Regions from separate parts of the Streptomyces sp. NPDC029159 genome, predicted to be linked through region 2. Evidence: riboswitches for the same ligand, from Rfam matches in the RefSeq annotation. Region 2 holds a riboswitch; each other region holds the start of a gene.
The links. Region 2 has a riboswitch for cyclic di-AMP ahead of ACZ4U4_RS28440 (C40 family peptidase). Riboswitches for the same ligand answer to the same signal wherever they lie in the genome.

Region 1 (3,427 bases), on a different contig from region 2:
GCATCCACTACTGCCTCGGCGCGCCGCTCGCCCGCCTCGAAGGGCAGACCGCCCTTGCCACCCTCCTGATCCGCCTGCCCGACATCCGGCTTGCGGCGGAACCGGACGATTTGCGGTGGCGCGGCGGGCTCATCATGCGGGGTCTGCGCACCCTCCCCGTGGAGTTCACCCCGGCCCCCTGACGACACGCCGCCCACCTGCGCGGACGGCCGCCCGCAGGCCGGAAGTTGACCCTCCGTCAGCCGCGTGACCTACACGTGATCTCCGCTACACCGGCTTGTGACGCCCCGTGAGCCCGGCTACCTTGCCACCGAACACGTGCTCCAGCGCTCCGGTGGACGCCGTACCGGACCCCGGGCGGCCGGACCGGGGCGGCGGGGCGGACAACTCAACCGCCGCTCGAAAGGCAATCGCATGCGCACCGGCAACGGCAGACACCGTCGCCCCCGCCAGGCACCGGCCCTCTTTGTCACGGCGGGTGTGACCGGCGCGGGCCTCGCCCTGCCCCTCCTCGGCGCGGGCGCCGCCCACGCCGCCGACGCCTCCACCTGGGATCGCGTCGCCCAGTGTGAGTCCGGCGGCATCTGGTCGAGCGCCAGTGGCAACGGCTTCTACGGCGGGCTCCAGCTCACCCTCGACATGTGGCGCGACCACGGCGGTCTGGAGTACGCCGCCCGCCCCGACCTGGCCAGCCGCTCCCAGCAGATAGCCGTGGCCCAGGCGATCCTCGCCGAGCGCGGCCCCGACGCCTGGCCCCGCTGCGCGTCCGACGCCGGACTCACCGAGGACGGCGAGGCGCCCGACGTCGACCCCGGCGGCGCCGTCACCACCCCGCCCGCCGGTGCGGACGACGCCCACACGGGTACCGGCACCGACTCCGACCAGGACGAGCCCTCGACGCCGGACACCACCGACCCGTCCACCCCGCAGGGCACCCCGGACCCGTCCGGCAGCCCGGACCCGTCCGACACCCCGGACCCGGGCACCCCGGACCCGTCCACCTCGCCCGACGCCACCGGCTCCCCGGAGGCGCACGAGGGATCGCAGCGACCCGGCACGCCCGGCCCGTCCGACGAGCCGTCCACCGACCCGTCCGGCCACGCCTCGCACCCGTCCGAGCCCTCGCACCCGTCCCGTACGACGCCCCCGGCGGACACCGACGGCCCCCGTGGCGGCGACGGCTCCGGGCGCCACCGCGGCGGCGCCGACGAGGACGGCGACCGCGCCCCGGGGCGGCACGCCTCGCGCGGCGGTGAGCGGACGGACCCGGCCGAGGGCGGCTACACCGTGCGCTCCGGTGACAACCTGTCAGCCATCGTCGAGGCGCGCGACCTGCCGGGCGGCTGGCCCGCGCTGTACGAGCGCAACGAGGACGTCATCGGCGACGACCCGGACCTCATCCAGCCAGGTCAACTCCTCGATCTGGGCCACTGATCGAGCCGAAAGGCGGCTTTTGCCCGTTTTGGCGAAAGTGAGACATGGCTCTCGTCCGTGTCCGCCGTGTCCCGACCTGCCCTTCGAATCCACACCATGTCCTACCTGCGGAAATATGCGCCCTCTGCGGTCGTTGACGGTCAACTGGGTGCAGAAAACGGGGTTTGAACGACACGGGGGGTTCTGTTTACGGTCAGGACCGCTCGCCAAAGCGGGCCCTTCGTTCACACGCCGAATCCTGCCGGTGGGCGAAGGTGGTCGACGCGCAAGCGCCGAAGGCAGGAGCGGGGGACCCAAGGTAAGTGCCGGCCCCGCCCGTGAAAACGGGTCAACCGGCTTGGGGTGAAGCCGTGTGCGCGTCACACGGCCGGGCAATCCACACCGCCCGAACCCGACAGCTCACCTCGCAGGCGTCGGTGAGGAAAACGCATCATGCTGAGCAACAAGGCCAAGCACCGCCGTCCCTCCAAGGCCGTCCGCGTCGCCACCCTCGCCGGTGTCGCCGGCGCCGCCGTGGCCGTCCCGCTGATGGGCGCCACCAACGCCTCCGCCGCCTCCGTCTCCACCTGGGACGCCGTCGCCCAGTGCGAGTCCGGCGGCAACTGGTCGATCAACACCGGCAACGGCTACTACGGCGGCCTGCAGTTCTCCGACTCCAGCTGGAAGGCCGCCGGCGGCCTCCAGTTCGCCTCGCGCGCCGACCTGGCCACCAAGGCCCAGCAGATCCAGGCCGCCGAGAAGCTGCTCGCCATCCAGGGCCCGGGCGCCTGGTCCTGCGCCGGCGCCGGCAACCTCACCTCCGGTGGTCCGTCCCCCGACCTGAACACCGGCACCACCAAGGCCGCCCCCAAGCAGCAGGCCCCGCAGCCCAAGGCCGCCCCGCAGCAGCAGGCGCCGAAGCAGCAGGCCCCGAAGCCGCAGGCCGCCCCCAAGCAGCAGGCGCCGCAGCACCACGCCATGGGCCACGGCAACTACACCGTGAAGTCCGGCGACACCCTGGCCAAGATCGCCAAGGCGCACGGCAAGAACTGGAAGTCGGTCTACGCGGACAACAAGTCCGTCATCGGCTCCAACCCGAACCTCATCTTCCCGGGCCAGAAGCTCCACGTCTGATCCCCGCGCGGGGCCCCACCGCCCCGCACCCCGGGCCCCCGCCCCCTCCCGGCCCACCGCGCCCGTGCGTACGGCGGTACGCACGGCCCACCGGACCGGGAGGCGGCACCGGCCGCCCGGACCCGCGGGCCACGGCCCCCGGCACCGCCCGGGAGCCCCCGCTCACCCGCGGACCTCACCCCCCCCCACGGGATACCCCGCCCGGCGCGCACGTCCCCGGGGCGGCACCGGCTCCCCGCCTCGCCGCCCTCCGCGCGCCGAGGCGGGGTTTCGCCGTTCCGTACCCTGGTCCCGGACACAGCGTCGTGCCCGCCCCTTATCAGCTGCTTTTCCGTTCCGCGGCCTTCGTTGTCGAATGTCAGGAACCTGGCGTCCGAGGCACCTTTCGTCCCGTACTGCGGGCCGCGAGGTAGCGGAGGGCCCCGGGGCCGTTAGGCTCGTGCCGCAGAACTCCAGACACCCATGAAGGAGACAACGTGCCGTCCATCGACGTCGTCGTAGCCCGCGAAATTCTCGACTCGCGAGGTAATCCCACGGTCGAGGTCGAGGTCGGCCTCGACGACGGCTCCACCGGCCGGGCCGCCGTCCCGTCCGGTGCCTCCACCGGAGCCTTCGAGGCCGTCGAGCTGCGTGACGGGGACCCCAACCGCTACCAGGGCAAGGGCGTCGAGAAGGCCGTTCTCGCCGTCATCGAGCAGATCGGCCCGGAGCTGGTCGGCTACGACGCCACCGAGCAGCGCCTCATCGACCAGGCCATGTTCGACCTGGACGCCACCGACAACAAGGGCTCGCTGGGCGCCAACGCCATCCTCGGCGTCTCCCTCGCCGTCGCGCACGCCGCCTCCGAGGCCAGCGACCTGCCGCTCTTCCGCTACCTCGG
Region 2 (3,427 bases):
GTTAGTTCGGCCCCATTTCCGTGGCGTTACACGCCCGACCACCTGCGGAACCCTTCTCGGCACTGGAGAGCAGGCACCTCCCTTACCGGGAGTTACCGAGCGGCAACCGAATTTCTCTTCCGGATTTCTCACACCGGAAATTCCCGACAGCCGGAATACGGTGGCGAATTCCACATCCCGGAACACCCGCCGGACCGATCGGACACCGCGTCCCGGGTGCGGCGAATTGGATGCTCCGGGCAATCCGGACCCACCACCGCTCGACGAACACCACTGTCCGGTATCCGCTCTTGACGGGGCGGAGATCGCTCACGATCCTCATGTGCGCGTCAAACGCTCCGCACCACCCCCCACACCAGTATCGGAGCCACACCGTGACCCGCACCGCCCGTACCCGCCGTCTCACCCTCGCCACCGGCGCCTGCGCCGCCGTCGTCGGACTGCTCGGCGTCGCCGCCGGCGCCCAGGCGACCACGCCGACCGCCGCACCCGACATCCCGGTGGCCGACGTCAAGGCCGACCTCGCCAAGTTCCAGTCCATAGCCGACGCCAACAACGGCACCCGCGCCCACGGCACCGCCGGGTACCAGCAGTCGCTCGACTACGTGAAGGGCAAGCTGGACGCCGCCGGGTTCACCACGAAGGTCCAGGAGTTCACCAGCGGCGGCGAGAAGGGGTACAACCTCATCGCCGACTGGCCCGGCGGCGACGAGAGCAAGACCGTGATGTCCGGCGCCCACCTCGACTCCGTCCCCGCGGGCCCCGGCATCAACGACGACGGATCCGGCTCGGCCGGGATCCTGGAGGTCGCACTCGCGGTCGCCAAGGCGGACCTCAAGCCCACCAAGCACCTGCGCTTCGGCTGGTGGGGTGACGAGGAGGACGGCATGGTCGGCTCCTCGCACTACGTCGACTCGCTCGGCGCCGACACCGCGAAGTTCGACTCGTACCTGAACTTCGACATGATCGGCTCCCCCAACCCGGGCTACTTCGTCTACGACGACGACGCGCGGCTGGAGAAGGTGTTCAAGGACTGGTTCGCCACCAAGAACATCGCCACCGAGAAGGAGACCGAGGGCGACGGCCGCTCCGACCACGCGCCGTTCAAGGACGCCGGGGTCCCGGTCGGCGGGCTGTTCTCCGGCGCCGACTACATCAAGACCGACGCCCAGGCCAAGGCGTGGGGCGGCGAGGCGGGCAAGGCGTTCGACGCCTGCTACCACGAAGCCTGCGACACCGCGAAGAACATCGACGACACCGCGCTGGACAACCACACCGACGCCATCGCCCACGCGATCTGGGAGCTCAGCTCCTGACCCTCCGCGCCCCGCGCAGCACCGGCCGGCCCCACCCGGTCGGCCCGGCCCGGTCGCCCTTCCGGCGGCCGGGCCGCGGCATGTCCCGGCGACGTCCGGACTCCGCACGCCGCCGCCCCGGAGGCGTCGCGCGCGACGCCCCTCGCCCGACCGGGCTCGCCCGCACGGACCAGCCGGTTCCGGGCGTTCGCGGGGGCGTCACGTTGCAGAACTCCGATGCGGAACAGACGGCGCGGGGAGGCTTTCCCGCTGGTCCGGGGCGCGCGAGCGGATGCCGCAGCCGCCACCGAGCGCCCCGAAAGTGCCAATTGACGTATTTGTGACCAATGTCACACCTGGTCATTTCAGCGCGGAATCCGGGCGCCCGATGCGTGACGATCCCCTGGACGACAAGCCCCCGCCGCAGCGGCGGGGCGGTCCGGGCGGACGCCGAATCCTGCCGCCGTCCCGGATGTCAGGTCGACGCGGATGCACCGGCAGGAGCGGAGGACCCGAGCACGACGGGACCACGGTCACCAGGGCGCACGCCCTGCGCCGACGGGTCCCTTGGGGTGAAGCCGTACGCATGGCCGGGCACCTTCGCCTGCCCGAACCCGACAGGTCTTCCTTCGCAGGCGGCTGACGAAGGGTTTGCGCATGACTGTGCGCATGCACGTGCCGGCCGCGGTCGCCCGGGCCGGAACCATCTCCGCTCTCACACTCGCCACCGTCGGCGCGACCGTCGCGCTCCCCCCGGGCGCCGACGCCACCTCCGTCTCCGCCACGGCGGTACGGATCGCCGCGTCCAAGAAAGGCGCGCCCTACCAGTACGGCGCCCGGGGGCCGCACCGTTTCGACTGCTCGGGGCTGACGCAGTACGCCTTCAAGCGCGCCGGACGGAGCCTGCCCCGGACCGCCGCCGCGCAGTACAACCGCACCCGCCACATCCGCACCTCCGCACGCAAGGCCGGTGACCTGGTCTTCTTCCACGGCAGCGGGGGCGTTTACCACGTCGGGATCTACGCCGGTCACAGCCGCATCTGGCATGCGCCGCGCACCGGCACCGTCGTCCGGCTGGAGAAGATCTGGACCGGTTCGGTGTCGTACGGCCGGGTCGGCTGAGCGAGGTGGCCGCCCGTCACGCCCCGGCGGGCGGCCACGGCAGCCGGACCCGGACGGTCTTGCCGCCGCCCGGCTCCGCCACCGTCGCCACCTCTCCCCCGGACTCGGCGGCCAGCAGGCCGATGATGAGCAGCCCGCGGCCGCCGTCCCGGCACAGATCGGCGGCGAGCCGCCGGGGCGGCCGGGGGTCGCGGTCGGTGACGCCCGCGGTCAGCGTCTCGTCGCGGTCGAGCCGCAGGACGACGGTGAAGTACGGGGAGGTGTCGCCGGTGTGCCGGACGGCGTTGGTGGCCAGTTCGGAGACGATCAGCCGGACCGCGTCGGTGAGCGGCGCGGCCCGGTCCAGGCCCCAGGCGCCGAGGACCGCGGAAACGTGCCTGCGCGCGGCCGCGACCGACTCCGGTGTGCCGGGGAGGGTCAGGGTGGATTCCTGGTGATCTGCCATCGCGGTGCCGTCCTTTTTCCCACCGGGGTCGGATCCGGCGCACGGGCGGGAGGCGGGACGCCGCTCGGTCACCGAGTCGGCCGCGCACGCCGGGGTGCGGACCGGCGGTCCATGCTGCCGGTACGCCCCGCCATCCACCACGAAATGCCCATATCTCTCGCCCGAAGCGGTGAATCCTCCGGTGCGGGCGCGGGTCGCAGGCCCGCGGCGGACGTACGGCGGCTAACGGCGGCTCCGGCGCACGTGCCGCCCGGCCGGGTCAACCGCGCGGCGCGGTCTCCGCCAGCGTGCGTACCGCCCCGCGCAGTTGGGTGTCCGTCAGGTCGGCGCGGGCCGTCAGGCGGACCCGGGAGACGCCGTCGGGGACGGACGGCGGGCGGAAGCAGCCGACGAGCAGCCCGGCGGCGCGGCAGTCGGCCGCCCAGCGGACGGCGGCGTCCGGCGACGGCGCACGGACCGCGACGACGGCGGCGTCCGGCCGGACCGCCGCCAGCCCGGCCGCGGTCAGCCGGTGGTGCAGGGCGGCGGCGACCTCGCGGGTGCGGGCCGCGCGCTCCGGTTCGCG
Region 3 (3,427 bases), on a different contig from region 2:
GACGCCGTACCGGGTGGCCAGAATGTCCTCGACGAGCCGGCTGCCGGGGATCAGCGTGCCGGAAACGATGTCGTCACGAATCGCCGTGGAGATGCGCTGCACGGAAATCTCGCCTTGCGTCATCGTGGGCACCTCCACCGTCCTCCCCGGAAAACGCCGGTGCACGGCGCCTTTTCCGTGACTCTATTCGACGGTGTCGACTCCTTTACCGCCTTCACACATTCATGGAAATCTTTTGGTGAGTGCGTTCCCCGGCCCCCGGGAAATCCGGCCATCCGCCGTACGGCACCGGACACGACAGAGCCCCGGACACCCTGTCAGGGCGGTCCGGGGCTCCGGGAAGTGCGGGGTCAGACGTTGATGCCGTGCGCGCGCAGGTAGGCGATCGGGTCGATGTCCGAGCCGTAGTCGGGGCCGGTACGGGCCTCGAAGTGCAGGTGCGGGCCGGTGACGTTGCCGGTCGCGCCGGACAGCGCGATCTGCTGACCGGGCATCACCTGCTGGCCGACCGAGACACCGATCTGCGACAGGTGGCCGTACTGGGTGTACGTACCGTCGTTCATCTTGATGACGATGTTGTTGCCGTACGCACCGCCCCAGCCGGCCTCGACGACGGTGCCCGCGCCGACGGCGTGCACGGTGGTGCCGGTGGCGGCGTGGAAGTCGATACCGGTGTGGGTGCCGGAGGACCACAGTCCGCTGGACGCCTTGTAGGCGGTGGAGACGTACGAGCCGGCGATCGGGGCGACGAAGGCGTTGAGGCGCTTGCGCTCCTCCTCGCGGGCCGCGCGGACCTCGGCCTCGTGCCGCTTGTCGGCCGCCGCCTTGGCGGCCTGGGCCTGCTTCACCGCGTCGGCCTCGGCCTTCGCCTTGGCCTCGGCCGTCTCGGCGACGGCCTGCTGCGCATCGGCCTGGGCCTGGACGCGCTCGGCGAGTTCGTCGCCGAGGACGACGGCCCGCTGCAGACCCGTGTCGTGCCCGGCACCGGAGGTGGCGGCCATCGCGGGAGAGGAGACGGAGGCGACGACGCCGGATGCGGCGAGACCGGCGATGCCGGCGATGTTGCGGGTCGTCCGGGCGCTGCGGCTCGGACGGCGGTGCTTCCCGGTGGCACGGGTGAACGCCATGTGCTGGCTGGTCCTTTCCTTCCTTCTCGCCTACCGGGTTAGCTGACGGGTTCGGAGCAGGAAGGTCTCCTACGGGTTCCTCCGGAGAGGTACCCGATTCACCCCAGGGGACGTGTGGGTCCCCGGCTCCCCTGGCTCGCGCCGTACGGGGACTCGGCGATGACTGTCCGGTGCCGCGGTTGCGGCCTGCTGCTGGCGGACAGCGCGCTTGACGCTAATCGCGGCAACTTTCAATCGGCAAACAGAAACGCGTTTTTGTGCGTTACGCCACACCGGGACGAGGGAACCGGAAGCTGACATTCCACAGCACAAAGGGGATCCCGAGGGCACTTCGCCACCCCGGGATCCCCTTCTGCCCTACTGTGCCGGGCCGCCGGAACAGCCCGGCCGGGGCCACCGCCCCACGGTTCGTCAGCCGCTGACGACCGTCACCTCGCCGATGCCCAGCGCCCGGACCGGCTCGGCGATCTGCGCCGCGTCACCGACCAGCACCGTCACCAGCCGGTCGGCCGGGAACGCGCTGACCACGGCGGCGGTCGCCTCGACCGTGCCGGTCTCGGCCAGCCGCGCGTACAGCTGCGCCTGGTAGTCGTCCGGCAGATGCTGCTCCACCTGGTCGGCGAGGGTGCCCGCGACCGCTGCCGCCGTCTCGTACTTCAGCGGCGCGACGCCGACGAGGTTCTGCACCGCCACGTCCCGCTCGGCGTCGGTCAGCCCCTCCGCCGCGAGGGTGCGCAGCACCTTCCACAGGTCGTCGAGGGCCGGGCCGGTGGACTCGGTGTCGACCGAACCGCTGATCGCCAGCATCGAGGCGCCGGTGGGCCCCCCGGGCGCGTCCGGCGCCGACGACCGCAGCACCTGACCGAAGGCCCGCACCCCGTAGGTGTAGCCCTTCTCCTCACGCAGCACGCGGTCCAGACGCGACGTCAGGGTGCCGCCCAGGCAGTACGTACCGAGGACCTGTGCGGGCCACTGACGGTCGTGGCGGTCGGCGCCGATCCGCCCGATGAGCAGCTGCGTCTGCACCGCGCCGGGGCGGTCGACGATCACGACGCGGCCGGTGTCGTCCGCGGTGATCGGCGTGACGGCGACCGGCTCGGCGGCCGGCCCCTGCCAGGCGCCCAGCGTGTCGGCGAGCGCCGCGTCCACGTCGATGCCGGTGAAGTCGCCGACGATCACGACGGTGGCCGCCGCGGGCCGCACATGGGCGTCGTAGAACGCCCGGACGGCCGCCGCGTCGATATGTCCGACGGTCTCCTCGGTGCCCTGCCGGGGCCGCGACATCCGCGACGACGCGGGGAAGAGCTCCTTGGACAGCGCCATCGCGGCGCGGCGCCCCGGGTTGGCCAGCTCGTGCGGGATCTCGTCGAGACGGTTACGCACCAGGCGCTCCACCTCGCCCTCGGGGAAGGCGGGGGCGCGCAGCGCGTCGGCGAGCAGCCCCAGGGCGCGCGACAGCCGGGAGGCGGGGACCTCCAGGGAGACGCGGACACCGGGGTGGTCGGCGTGGGCGTCCAACGTGGCGCCGCAGCGCTCCAGTTCGGCGGCGAACTCCTCGGCGTCGTGCCGGTCGGTGCCCTCCGACAGCGCCCGCGCCATGATCGTGGCGACGCCGTCCAGACCCTCCGGCTCGGTCTCCAGCGGCGCGACGATGTCGACCTCGACGGCGACGACCTGCTGGCCGGGGCGGTGGCTGCGCAACACCGTCAGGCCGTTGGGCAGCGCACCGCGCTCGGGCGCCGGGAAGGCCCACGGCCTGGGCGCCCCGCCCCGGGGCTGCGGGTGGAAGGTCATCTCGCTCATGGCCAGGTCCTCGCGGGTGGTGGCGTCGCTCACCGGTCCGCCTCCTCGTCGTTGTCGGCGCTGTCGTCGGCGGCGGTCGGCTCGTACACGAGCACCGCGCGGTTGTCGGGGCGCAGCCGGGCCTGGGCGACGGCCTGCACCTCCTCGGGCGTGATGTCCAGAACACGCCCCACGGCGGTCAGCGCCAGCTGCGGGTCACCGAACAGGACGGCGTAGCGGCACAGTTCGTCGGCGCGACCGCTGACCGTCGCGAGGCGGTCCAGCCACTCGCGCTCCAGCTGGGCCTGCGCCCGCTCCATCTCCTCCGGGGTCGGCCCCTCGGCGGCGAACCGGGCCAGCTCCTCGTCGACGGCGCTCTCGATGTCCGCGACCTCGACGCCACCGGACGTCTTGACGTCCAGCCAGCCCAGGGACGGCGCGCCGGCCAGCCGCAGCAGACCGAACCCGGCGGCGACGGCGGAGCGGTCGCGGCGCACCAGGCGGTTGTAGAGGCGCGA
Region 4 (3,427 bases), on a different contig from region 2:
GTAGTGGGCCGCGACGTCCGGGAACGCCTGGAGGAGGTTGACGGTCGTCATGATGATGTCGTCGAAGTCCAGGGCGTTGGCCTCGCGCAGCCGTGCCTGGTAGAGCGCGTACGCCTGGGCCAGGGTCTTCTCGAAGCCGTCGGCCGCCTGGCCTGCGAAGGTCTCCTCGTCGATGAGCTCGTTCTTGAGGTTGGAGACCTTGGCGCTGAAGGACTTGGGCGGGAACCGCTTGGGATCGAGATCGAGATCGCGGCAGACCAGGGCCATCAGGCGCTTGGAGTCGGCGGCGTCGTAGATCGAGAACGACGAGGTGAAGCCGAGGTGCTTGGACTCGCGGCGCAGGATGCGGACGCAGGCGCTGTGGAAGGTGGAGACCCACATGGCGCCCGCCCGGGGGCCGACCAGCTCCTCGACGCGCTCCTTCATCTCACCGGCGGCCTTGTTGGTGAAGGTGATCGCGAGGATCTGGCCGGGGTGCACGCCGCGGGCGGCGAGCAGATGCGCGATGCGGTGGGTGAGCACCCGGGTCTTGCCGGAACCGGCTCCGGCGACGATCAGCAGCGGGCCGCCGGAGTGCACCACGGCGGCCTTCTGGGCGTCGTTGAGCCCTTCCAGGAGCGCGGCGGGGTCGACGGCGGGGCGGGCGGCGCCGTCGCGGTAGTGCGCGTCCCGGGGTACGGGGGCGTCGAACTTCCCGCTGAAGAGGTCGTGCGGAACCTCCTCCCGGGCCGGGCCGTGCTCGTCCTCGGGGGGTGGCGGGGGCTCCTCGTCCTTGGGAGCGAGGTCCGCCAGGAAGCTGTCGTCAAAGAGGCTGCTCATCGCCCACCGAGTCTAGGCCGCCCCACCGACAGTCGGGCCCGGAGCCGTGGAAAGGCCGGAAGCGCGGGCGTTCCGCTCCCCCTCGCGCGGCGAACCCGGCATTCCGCGCAGATACCCCGCCCTGCCCACACGAACGTCACCTCATGCACACAGGTCACGAAAAGGTTTCGGGCAAATCGAACATCTGCCTTCACAGGAGCCACACGAGTTGGCTAGGTTCACGCTCGGGCTGCCTGCATCCCGTGGACGACAGCGTCCGCACAGGCCGCCTCCGCCGAGTCCGGCCCTGCCCCACGGCACCCGGAGCCGGGGACCCACCAGCACCACCGGGGTGAATCGGTCGGTACGGCCGCCAGCGCGCACGTACGGACCGTAGGGCAAGCCTTCCGTCTGCGACACCGCCCGAACCCGACAGCTAACCCGGTAGGCGGTCCACGGAAGGAGTCGTCGGCCTTGCCGTCGCACCGCAAGCCGCGTACCCGCGTCCTCACCTCGCCCGGCAGCCGCCGGACGGCCGCCGGTCTGACGACCGCCGCCCTCGCCACGGTCACCCTGCTCTCCCAGCCGGCCGAGGCGTCCCCCCGCTCCCCGAAGCCGACCGTCGAAGAGGTCAAGAAGAAGGTCGACACCCTCTACCACCAGGCGGAGGTCGCGACCCAGAAGTACAACGCCGTCAAGGAGCGCGTCGGCGAGCGGCGGTCGGAGGTCAGCGACCTCCAGGACGCCGCGGCGCGCCGCACCGGCAAGCTCAACGAGGCCCGCCGGGAGCTGGGCACCTTCGCCGCCGCGCAGTACCGCAGCGGCGGCGTGAACGCGACGGCACAGCTGATGTTCTCCAAGGACCCGCAGCAGTTCGCCGACCGCAGCCACCTGATGGAGCGGCTCACCGGGCGGCAGCAGCAGGCCGTCGACGCCTACCAGGAGCAGCAGGCCGCCGCCGCCCGTCAGCGGGCCGAGGCGACCCGCAGCCTGGAACGCCTCCAGGAGTCGCAGTCCGAGCTGGCCGACTCCAAGCGGACGGTCCAGGGCAAGCTGACCGAGGCCCGCCAGCTGCTCTCCGAGCTGACCGCCCAGGAGAAGGCGCGCCTGGCGGAGCTGGAGCGCAAGAAGGAGGAGGCGGCCCGGCGCAAGGCCGAGGAGGAGGCGCGCAAGCAGCGCGAGCAGCAGCCCGGCGGCGGTTCGGACACCGGCTCCCCCGGTACGGGCACCGGCGACTCCGGTACGCCCGACCCCGGCCAGGGCGGCGGACCGGCCGACGGCTCGTACCGTACGAAGGCCGAGAAGGCGCTCGCGTTCGCCCGCGCCCAGATGGGCAAGCCGTACGTCTGGGGCGCCACCGGTCCCAACTCCTACGACTGCTCCGGGCTGACGCAGGCCGCGTGGAAGGCGGCCGGGGTGAGCCTGCCGCGCACGACGTGGGACCAGGTCAAGGTCGGCGAGCGCGTCGCCACCAAGGACCTCGCCCCCGGTGACCTGGTGTTCTTCTACAACGACATCAGCCACGTCGGGATGTACATCGGCGACGGCAAGATGATCCACGCCCCGAAGCCGGGCGCCAGCGTGCGCATCGAGTCGATCTACTACATGCCGATCTACGGCAGCGTCCGCCCGGCGTGACGCCCTTCCGGGAGGCCGCCGCACCGCGCGGCCTCCCGGTCGAACGGCTCCGGCCCGGTCCCTCGGTGAGGGCCGGGCCGGAGGCGTACGCGGGGTGTGCCGGGGGCGCGGAGGATACGGCCGCGCGCCCCGGTCGGACTCAGGTCCAGAGCACCGCGATGAAGATGTTGACCATGGTGAGCAGGCCGACCGTGCCGAACAGCGGCTTGGCGATGCTCTCCTCGTCCCGCTTGACGTAGACCAGCCCCAGGATGACGACGAGGACGGCCAGCTTCACGCCGATCTTGATGTTGTCGACGGAGCTGCCCTGGGCCTGGTTCAGGCCGACCAGCGCGATGCCGGTGACCAGCATCGTCAGCGCACCGTGCAGCATCGCCGGCACGAACCGGGCGGTGCCCGCGCTCATCGCCTTCATCTGCGTGAGAAAGCCTCCCAGCAGGGAGGCGATACCGATGATGTGCAGGCCGACGAAGATATTGAGTACTACGTCCATACTCCGGATCGTAACGGCCTCCCCCTTACCTCCTTCGGGGGGCCTCGTCGCGGCTGTTCCTGGCCTGTTCATGGCCTGTCCGCGCCGTGGGGGCCGGTTCTAGGCTGCGGCGCATGGAACTGGGGAACGGCGAAGGCGCCGGTTCAGGGGGCTCGGTGGCCATCGCCGACCGGGCCGGTCTCGTACGGCTCATCGAGGTCTGGGCCCACGGGTGGGCACGGGCCCGCGCCCACCCGGTGCCGCAGGTGGTTCCGGGCGGCCTCCGTATCGAGCTGGGCCGTCCACGGGACGCCGTGCGGTACATCGTCCCGGACCCCGACCCCGTGGCGCTGCGCGACCTGGCCCGTACGGTGGCGGTGCCGCACACCTGGCTCAAGATCTTCGCGCCCCACGCCGAGGTCGCGCCACTGCTCTCCACCGCCTGGCACCACGACGGGCCCCAGTACCTCATGACGGCCCCGATGCCCCCGTCTTCCCAGGTCACACCGGCCCCGCCCG

Region 1: linked by a shared signal. The riboswitch ahead of ACZ4U4_RS10025 (transglycosylase family protein) and the one ahead of ACZ4U4_RS28440 (C40 family peptidase) in region 2 are both predicted to bind cyclic di-AMP.
Region 3: linked by a shared signal. The riboswitch ahead of ACZ4U4_RS04795 (M23 family metallopeptidase) and the one ahead of ACZ4U4_RS28440 (C40 family peptidase) in region 2 are both predicted to bind cyclic di-AMP.
Region 4: linked by a shared signal. The riboswitch ahead of ACZ4U4_RS22890 (C40 family peptidase) and the one ahead of ACZ4U4_RS28440 (C40 family peptidase) in region 2 are both predicted to bind cyclic di-AMP.

What each region holds. Positions count from the first base shown of each region.
Region 1 covers NZ_JBVHWT010000004.1:92,826-96,252, reverse strand. The annotation lists gene ACZ4U4_RS10035 (cytochrome P450 family protein) at 1-182, shown strand, start outside; gene ACZ4U4_RS10030 (transglycosylase family protein) at 415-1,434, shown strand; cyclic di-AMP (ydaO/yuaA leader) riboswitch at 1,695-1,862, shown strand; gene ACZ4U4_RS10025 (transglycosylase family protein) at 1,867-2,547, shown strand; gene eno (phosphopyruvate hydratase) at 3,024-3,427, shown strand, end outside.
Region 2 covers NZ_JBVHWT010000019.1:110,308-113,734, forward strand. The annotation lists gene ACZ4U4_RS28435 (M28 family metallopeptidase) at 375-1,316, shown strand; cyclic di-AMP (ydaO/yuaA leader) riboswitch at 1,770-1,948, shown strand; gene ACZ4U4_RS28440 (C40 family peptidase) at 1,953-2,417, shown strand; gene ACZ4U4_RS28445 (ATP-binding protein) at 2,434-2,862, opposite strand; gene ACZ4U4_RS28450 (8-amino-7-oxononanoate synthase) at 3,122-3,427, opposite strand, start outside.
Region 3 covers NZ_JBVHWT010000002.1:107,268-110,694, reverse strand. The annotation lists gene ACZ4U4_RS04800 (GntR family transcriptional regulator) at 1-123, opposite strand, end outside; gene ACZ4U4_RS04795 (M23 family metallopeptidase) at 351-1,127, opposite strand; cyclic di-AMP (ydaO/yuaA leader) riboswitch at 1,140-1,296, opposite strand; gene ACZ4U4_RS04790 (M16 family metallopeptidase) at 1,539-2,921, opposite strand; gene ACZ4U4_RS04785 (M16 family metallopeptidase) at 2,960-3,427, opposite strand, start outside.
Region 4 covers NZ_JBVHWT010000012.1:139,063-142,489, forward strand. The annotation lists gene pcrA (DNA helicase PcrA) at 1-819, opposite strand, end outside; cyclic di-AMP (ydaO/yuaA leader) riboswitch at 1,082-1,264, shown strand; gene ACZ4U4_RS22890 (C40 family peptidase) at 1,273-2,436, shown strand; gene ACZ4U4_RS22895 (hypothetical protein) at 2,576-2,929, opposite strand; gene ACZ4U4_RS22900 (GNAT family N-acetyltransferase) at 3,043-3,427, shown strand, end outside.